Linked DNA regions of Iamia sp. SCSIO 61187. The protein of the gene in region 2 interacts with the protein of the main gene of each other region in a pairwise test. Links are inferred from orthologs where the notes say so. Each region holds a gene or a part of one and is shown on either strand. Other genes may lie near its edges.

Evidence for each region. The genes of interacting proteins can lie anywhere in the genome.
Region 1: the proteins of eno (region 2) and rpe interact in binary tests that used the Escherichia coli proteins (3 or more experiments, as listed by UniProt). The link is inferred for Iamia sp. SCSIO 61187 from one-to-one orthologs.

The regions. Positions count from the first base shown.
Region 1 is NZ_CP050948.1:3,213,551-3,216,830, forward strand. What follows is about bases 393-3,280. They hold rpe (ribulose-phosphate 3-epimerase), read left to right. Parts: upstream 393-1,437; coding sequence 1,438-2,124; downstream 2,125-3,280. Other genes in these bases: HC251_RS15260 (winged helix DNA-binding domain-containing protein), read right to left, coding at 393-1,389; HC251_RS15270 (hypothetical protein), read left to right, coding at 2,121-2,606; HC251_RS15275 (ATP-dependent Clp protease proteolytic subunit), read right to left, coding at 2,644-3,243. In the rest of the region: HC251_RS15255 (class I SAM-dependent RNA methyltransferase), read right to left, coding at 1-175; more of HC251_RS15260, read right to left, coding at 205-392. UniProt on the Escherichia coli protein: Catalyzes the reversible epimerization of D-ribulose 5-phosphate to D-xylulose 5-phosphate.
Region 2 is NZ_CP050948.1:1,321,627-1,325,285, forward strand. What follows is about bases 440-3,314. They hold eno (phosphopyruvate hydratase), read left to right. Parts: upstream 440-1,172; coding sequence 1,173-2,456; downstream 2,457-3,314. Other genes in these bases: HC251_RS06475 (MazG nucleotide pyrophosphohydrolase domain-containing protein), read left to right, coding at 440-938; HC251_RS06485 (septum formation initiator family protein), read left to right, coding at 2,470-3,081; HC251_RS06490 (glycosyltransferase), read right to left, coding at 3,100-3,314. In the rest of the region: more of HC251_RS06475, read left to right, coding at 1-439; more of HC251_RS06490, read right to left, coding at 3,315-3,659. UniProt on the Escherichia coli protein: Catalyzes the reversible conversion of 2-phosphoglycerate (2-PG) into phosphoenolpyruvate (PEP). It is essential for the degradation of carbohydrates via glycolysis.

The sequences.
Region 1 (3,280 bases), 1.9 Mb from region 2 along the record:
CCACGTCGACGAGCTCGGCGCGCCCGTGGCGCTTGCGGACCTCGAGGACGGTGGCCCGCACCCGCTCCCCCGGCAGGGCGCCGGCCACGAACAGCGTCCGCCCGTCGGGTGCCCGGCCCACGCCCTCGCCCCCGGTGGCGACGCGGACCACGTCGACCTCGACGGCGTCATCCACGGCGACAGCCGCCGACGGCGGGGACGCGGTCACGGGAGCTCCGTCCCGGCGACCAGGGCCCGCTCCAGCGGCGTGCGGAACCGCGGCGTGGCGACCACGCCGCCGAACCAGGCCGCCAGGCGCTCCGCCTCGCCGTCGATCGCCCTCCGGGCGTCGGCGCCGACGTCGGTGCGGAGGTCCACGACGACCTCGCCGTCCGGCCGCTGGGCCCACCCGCCGACCACCCGCCCGTCGGCCCAGACCGTGGGCCCGGCGTTGCCGTTGCGGTCGAAGAGCACGGGCCCGAGCTCGCCCAGGTACCAGTCCCGCCCCTTCCAGCCCATGGTCGTGGGGTCGAGCCCGGGGAGGAGGGCGACCCACGGGTCCGGAGCCGGCACCTCGGCGTCGTCGCCGCCGGCCACGAACGCCGGACCACCATCCACGGCGACCTCTGCGGCCCCGGCGGCGGCGAGGGCGGTGCGCACCTGGGCGGCCGTCCACCTCGTCCACCAGCGCACGTCGGCCTCGGTCACGGGCCCGAAGCGGGCCACGTAGGAGCCGACGACCTCGGCCCGCGCCGCTGCGGGGGTGGGGTCCGGTGGTCGCTCCAGAGCCGAGCCGGGCGCGTAGCGGTACTGCCCCGACACCCACGTCCCCAGGGGGCGGGACCGCACGATGCGGCCCTCGAACCCCAGGATGACCAGCAGGCGGGAGGCGACGCTGACCTCCGTCGGCCACTTGGTGCCCTGCCCGTAGACGACCTTCGTCGCCAGGCCCGGGACCGCCCGGCCCAGCTCGACGGCCGTCGCCTCGCCGGCCTCCTCGACCGCGGCCACCACGGCGTCGCCGAGCTCGTCGAGCCACCGCTCGGGATCGGCGACCTCGCCCGCGGCGGCCAGAGCCTTCACGAGGCGGGCCCGGTCGGGAGCGACGAGCGGCCGGCCGGCGCCGACCCGCACCGCGGGCTCGAGGGCCACGGGCACGACCCAGAGCGTGCGGCGCATGCCGTGCAGGCGGACCAGGGTGCGGTCGGTGTAGAGGGCCCGTTCGAGCTCGGACGGTGCGGCCTCGGTCCGGGCCCACGTCGACAGGTGGACGCTGATCGGGTCGCTCGAGTGGAGGGCGACGACCGCCGCGCAGGCGTGCTCGGGGGAGAGGACCGGCTCGGCCAGGGCGTGGCGCCGACCGAGGCGCGCCCGGCGCTCGGCATCGTCGATCGTGCGGGGGCCGGCCACCACCGGAGGCTACGGGGCGCTCCGGGGGCTCCCGCCTACCATGGCGAGGTGACCGAGCCCCGCCCCATCTCCATCGTCCCGTCGGTGCTCCCGGCCGACTTCAGCCGGCTCGGGGAGGAGTGCGTCGCCCTGGCCGAGGCCGGCGTCGACCGCATCCAGTGGGACGTGATGGACGGTCGCTTCGTCCCCAACCTGACCTTCGGGCCCGACGTCATCGCCAGCTGCCGCAAGCACGTCGACATCCCGTTCGAGGCCCACCTGATGGTGCTCGACCCCGACGAGCTGGCCGGCCGCTACGTCGACGCCGGGTGCGAGATCCTCATCGTCCACGCCGAGACCGCGCCCCACCTCCACCGCACCCTCGCCCGGGTGCGCGAGCTGGGCGCCAGCCCGGCGGTGGCCCTCAACCCGGCGACGCCCGTCGCCGCCGTGCAGCACGTGCTGGACCTGGTCGACATGGTGCTGGTGATGACCGTGAACCCCGGGTTCGGGGGCCAGGACTACATCGCCACCATGGAGCCCAAGGTCGCCGAGGTCCGGGCCCTGGCCGACGCCCAGGGCCTGACGCTCGACGTCGAGGTCGATGGGGGCATCGGGCCCAGCACCATCGCCGGCGCCGTCACCGCCGGCGCCAACGTCCTGATCGCCGGCAGCGCCCTCTACCGCGACCCCGAGGGGCTGGGGCACGCCGTCTCCGACCTGCGGGCCCGGGCCGAGGCGGCCCGGGCCTCGTGAGGCCCATCCCCCGGCGGCGCGCCGCCGCCGCGGCCGTCGCCCTGGCCCTGGTCGTGGCCTCGGCCTGCTCGGACGACGGCGACAGCGGGGCCTTCTGCGAGCGCCTGGGCGACACCGAGCAGCTGAGCACGATCCTCGGCGACCTCGACCCCAGCGACCCGGCCGGGCTCGAGGCGCGGCTGGAGGCGACCCTCGAGCAGTTCAGCGAGCTCGAGGGCGACGCGCCCGGCGCCATCCGCGACGACGTGGCCCGGATCCGCCAGGGCGTGGCCCTCGTCCTGGAGGCCGTCCAGGACAACCCCGACGACCTGCCGGCGGCGCGGGCCGCCATCGCCGGCGAGCTCGACGAGCTGCCGGGCCTGGCCCAGGCCAGCGAGGACGTCGTCGCCTACGCCCGCACCGAGTGCGACCTCGACCTCGGGGAGGGTCCCGCCTCGACCGACGACGAGGACGGCGCCACGACCACCACCACCGAGGGGTAGCACGGAAGGTGCCAGGCACCTTCCGTGGCGTCGCCCGCTACATCATCTCCGTGCGGCGGCTGACGACCTGGTCGATGATCCCGTACTCCTGGGCCTCGGCAGCGGTGAACCAGCGGTCGCGCTCGGAGTCGGCCTCGATCTGCTCGACCGGCTGGCCGGTGTGCTCGGCGATGCGCTGGGCCATGACCTTCTTGACGTAGAGGATCTGCTCGGCCTGGATCTGGATGTCGCTGGCCTGGCCCTGGAAGCCGCCGGAGGGCTGGTGCATCATCACCCGGGCGTGCGGGAGGGCGAAGCGCTTGCCCTTGGCCCCGGCGCACAGCAGGAACTGGCCCATGGAGGCGGCCAGGCCCATGCAGATGGTGCCGACCTCGGGTCCGACGAGCTGCATGGTGTCGTAGATCGCCATGCCGGCGGTGACCGAGCCGCCCGGGCTGTTGATGTACAGCCAGATGTCCTTCTCGGAGTCCTCGCCCTCGAGGTAGAGCAGCTGGGCGGTGATCAGGTTGGCGATCGTGTCGTTGACCTCGGAGCCGAGGAAGACGATGCGGTTCTGGAGCAGGCGGTTGTACACCTCGCCCTGCGGGTCGAACCCGGGGCCGGCGGCGGTGATGGGAGCGAGCGGGGGCTGAGCCATAGGCCTCGGAGGCTAGCGGCCACCTCCCACCGAACAG
Region 2 (3,659 bases):
TGCGCCTGGTCGACGGGCACCGCTTCGCCGAGGCGGCGGCGGGGGAGCGGGGTCCGCTGCTGGTGGCCCACTGCCACAACCGCCGGGTGCTCTCGGACATCAAGCTGGCGGTCGACGACCCACCGACCGAGCCGGTGCTGGTCGTCCAGCGGCTGGGCACACCGGAGGAGTCGATCACCGCCGTCCCCTGGGCCGAGCTCGACCGCAGCGTCGACCCCGACCACCTGACCTCGCTGTACGTGCCCCGCCTGGCCGCGCCGGTCGCGGCCGAGGTGGTGGCGTTCGCCGAGCTGGTGCGGACCCTCCGGGAGCGGTGCCCGTGGGACCGCGAGCAGACCCACGTCACCCTCACCCGCCACGCCCTCGAGGAGGCCTACGAGGTCGTCGAGGCCATCACCGCCTGGGCCGCCGTCGCCGACCGCGACGAGCTCGGCTCCGACGCCGGCGTCGACGCCGAGGAGCACCTGGCCGAGGAGCTGGGCGACCTGCTGTTCCAGGTCGTCTTCCACGCCACGCTCGGCGCCGAGCGGGGCGCCTTCACCCTGGCCGACGTGGCCCGGGGGATCCACGACAAGCTGGTCCGCCGCCACCCGCACGTCTTCGCCGGCAACGGCACGCTCCACCCGGCCGGCGACGCCTCGCCGGCCGAGGACCTGGCCCGGTCGTGGGAGCAGATCAAGCGGGCCGAGTCGGGGCACGAGTCGGTCATGGACGGGCTCACCGACGCCCTCCCGTCGCTGCTCTGGGCCCACAAGGTGCTGCGCAAGGCCGAGGCGGCCGGGCACCCGTGGTCGCCCGCCGCCGCCGACCCCGAGGACCTGGGGGACCAGCTCCTCGCCCTGGTGGCCGTGGCCCGGACCGGCGACGTCGACCCGGAGGCTGCCCTCCGGGCCGCCGCCGCCCGCGTCCGCGACGCGGTCCGCGCCGCCGGCCGCTGAGGCGGCGCCCTCGGTCCCGTCCGGCCGGGTGCTCGGGCCGGGCGGGGAGCGCCGCCTACCCTGGGACGGCGACCCGCGCCCCGACCCAGGAGTCGACCCCACCCCCATGAGCGAGCGAAGCGAGCGACCCAGCAAGCACGGTTGGCTGCCCGGCGGCGGAGCCGCCGTCGGTGCTCATCGGCGCCCCGTCCGGCCAGCTCGGTCGTACGATCTCGACGCTCCCATCGTGCGCCGATGAGCACCATCGAAGACGTCGTCGGACGCGAGATCCTCGACTCGCGCGGCAACCCCACCGTCGAGGTGGAGGTGCTGCTCGACTCCGGCAACGTGGGCCGGGCCGCCGTCCCGTCGGGCGCGTCGACCGGCGCGTTCGAGGCCGTCGAGCTCCGCGACGGGGGCAAGCGCTACGGCGGCAAGGGCGTGCGCAAGGCCGTCGGCCACGTCAACGGTGAGATCCGCGACGCCGTGGTGGGCCTCGACGCCATCGAGCAGCGCCTGCTGGACACCACCCTCATCGACCTCGACGGCACCGACGCCAAGGGCCGCCTGGGCGCCAACGCCATCCTCGGCGTCTCCCTGGCGGCGGCCAAGGCGGCGGCCCGCGAGCTCGGGCTGCCGCTGTACCGGCACGTCGGGGGCACCAACGCCCACGTCCTGCCCGTGCCGATGATGAACGTCCTCAACGGCGGCGCCCACGCCGACAACAACATGGACATCCAGGAGTTCATGATCATGCCGGTCGGCGCGGCCAGCTTCGGCGAGGCGCTGCGCTGGGGCACCGAGACCTACCACGTGCTCAAGGGCATCCTCGCCAAGAAGGGCCTGGCCACCGCCATCGGCGACGAGGGCGGCTTCGCCCCCAACCTCGAGTCCAACGAGGCCGCCATCGGGCTCCTCGTCGAGGCCATCCAGAGCGCCGGGTTCACCCCCGGGAGCGACATCGCCATCGCCCTCGACGCCGCCTCCACCGAGTTCTTCGCGCGGGGCAAGTACGACCTCGCCGGCGAGGGCCGCAAGCTCAAGCCGGCCGAGTTCGTCGACTACCTGACCGACCTCACCGAGCGGTACCCGATCGTGTCGATCGAGGACGGCATGGGCGAGGAGGACTGGAAGGGCTGGGCTGCCCTCACCGAGGCCATCGGCGACAAGGTCCAGCTGGTCGGCGACGACCTGTTCGTCACCAACGTCGACCGCTTCAGCCGGGGCATCGAGGCCGGCGTGGCCAACTCGATCCTGATCAAGGTCAACCAGATCGGCTCGCTCACCGAGACGCTCGACGCGGTCGCGCTGGGCGCCCGCTCGAAGTACACGGCGGTGATGTCGCACCGCTCGGGCGAGACCGAGGACGCCACCATCGCCGACCTGGCCGTGGCCACCAACTGCGGACAGATCAAGACCGGCGCCCCGGCCCGCAGCGACCGGGTGGCCAAGTACAACCAGCTCCTCCGCATCGAGGAGGACCTGGGTGAGGCGGCGTCGTACCCGGGCGCCGCCGCCCTGGCCCGGGGGTCGGCATGAGCGAGGGGCGGGCGTGAGCGACGGGCCCCGCCGCCGTCCCCGCCCGGCGGGCGCGACCGGGTCCTCCCGTCGCGCCCCCGCCCGGGGCGCGACCGGGTCCGCCCGCCGCCCGGCCGGCTCGCGGCCCGCCACCAAGCCCACCCCCGGGGCGAAGGCCACGCCTCCGACCACCCGCCGCCCGCCCTCGGCCACGTCGAAGGGCAGGGCCACGGCGACGTCGGCGTCCGGGGGGTCCCGGCGAACCCCCGCCCGGGCGTCGGCCCGGCGCCACGGTCGGCCGGCGCCCCGTCCCGGTCGGCGCATCGCCGCCGGGCTGGTCGTCTCGGTGGTGCTGGTCGGCTTCCTGCTCGTGGGCGTGTTCCCCACCCGGACGTGGCTCGCCCAGCGCGACGAGACCCGCGAGCGCCAGGCCGAGCTCGAGCGCATCCGGGCCGAGCAGGCCGTCCGGGAGGATCGGGTCGCCGAGCTCCAGGACCCCGACGTGGTCGAGCAGATCGCCCGGGAGAAGCTGGGCTACGTCCGCCCGGGGGAGGAGGCCTACCGGACCCTGCCCCCGTCGGTGCCCCCGGTCGACCTGCCCGACAGCTGGCCCTTCACCGGCGCCGAGGACTGGCTCAACCGCTGACGACGCCTTCCGAGAAGGTCAGGGGGAGGCGGCCACGCCCACGGCGACGGGCAGCGCGGACCACCAGGCGTCGGCGGCCTTGGCCGCGTCGGCGAGGGGGGCCGGCGTGAGGGCGAGGGCGGCCTCGACGTCCTCGAGGGCGGCGGCCAGGTCGTCGGGGTCGCGGACGACGAACGAGCCCGGCAGCCCGGCCAGGGTGGCCAGCCCCCCGGCCTTGGCCTCGTAGTACGGCGTGGCCGCCGCCAGAACCGACGGCACCCCGGCGGCCAGGCCGAACAGGGCGGCGTGGTACGACTGGGCCGCGACCGCCCGGGCCCCGGCCACGGCGGCGACGAGGCGGGCCGGGTCCGAACCGCAGTCGACGAGGCGCCACCGGGCCCGCAGCGGGACGGTGGCGCGCAGGGTGGCGAGGGTGGCGATCTCGGGCTCGGGGGCCTGGCTGTTGAGGGCGACCCCGAGCACGTCCCACCCGCGCGCCGCCGCCACCGCGTCGGCCGCGAGGGCCCAGCGTCGGACGGGGTCGGCACCGTCCCCGCCGGTGCCGTCGCCGACGTAGCCCGCCCGGCGCAGGGTCACGG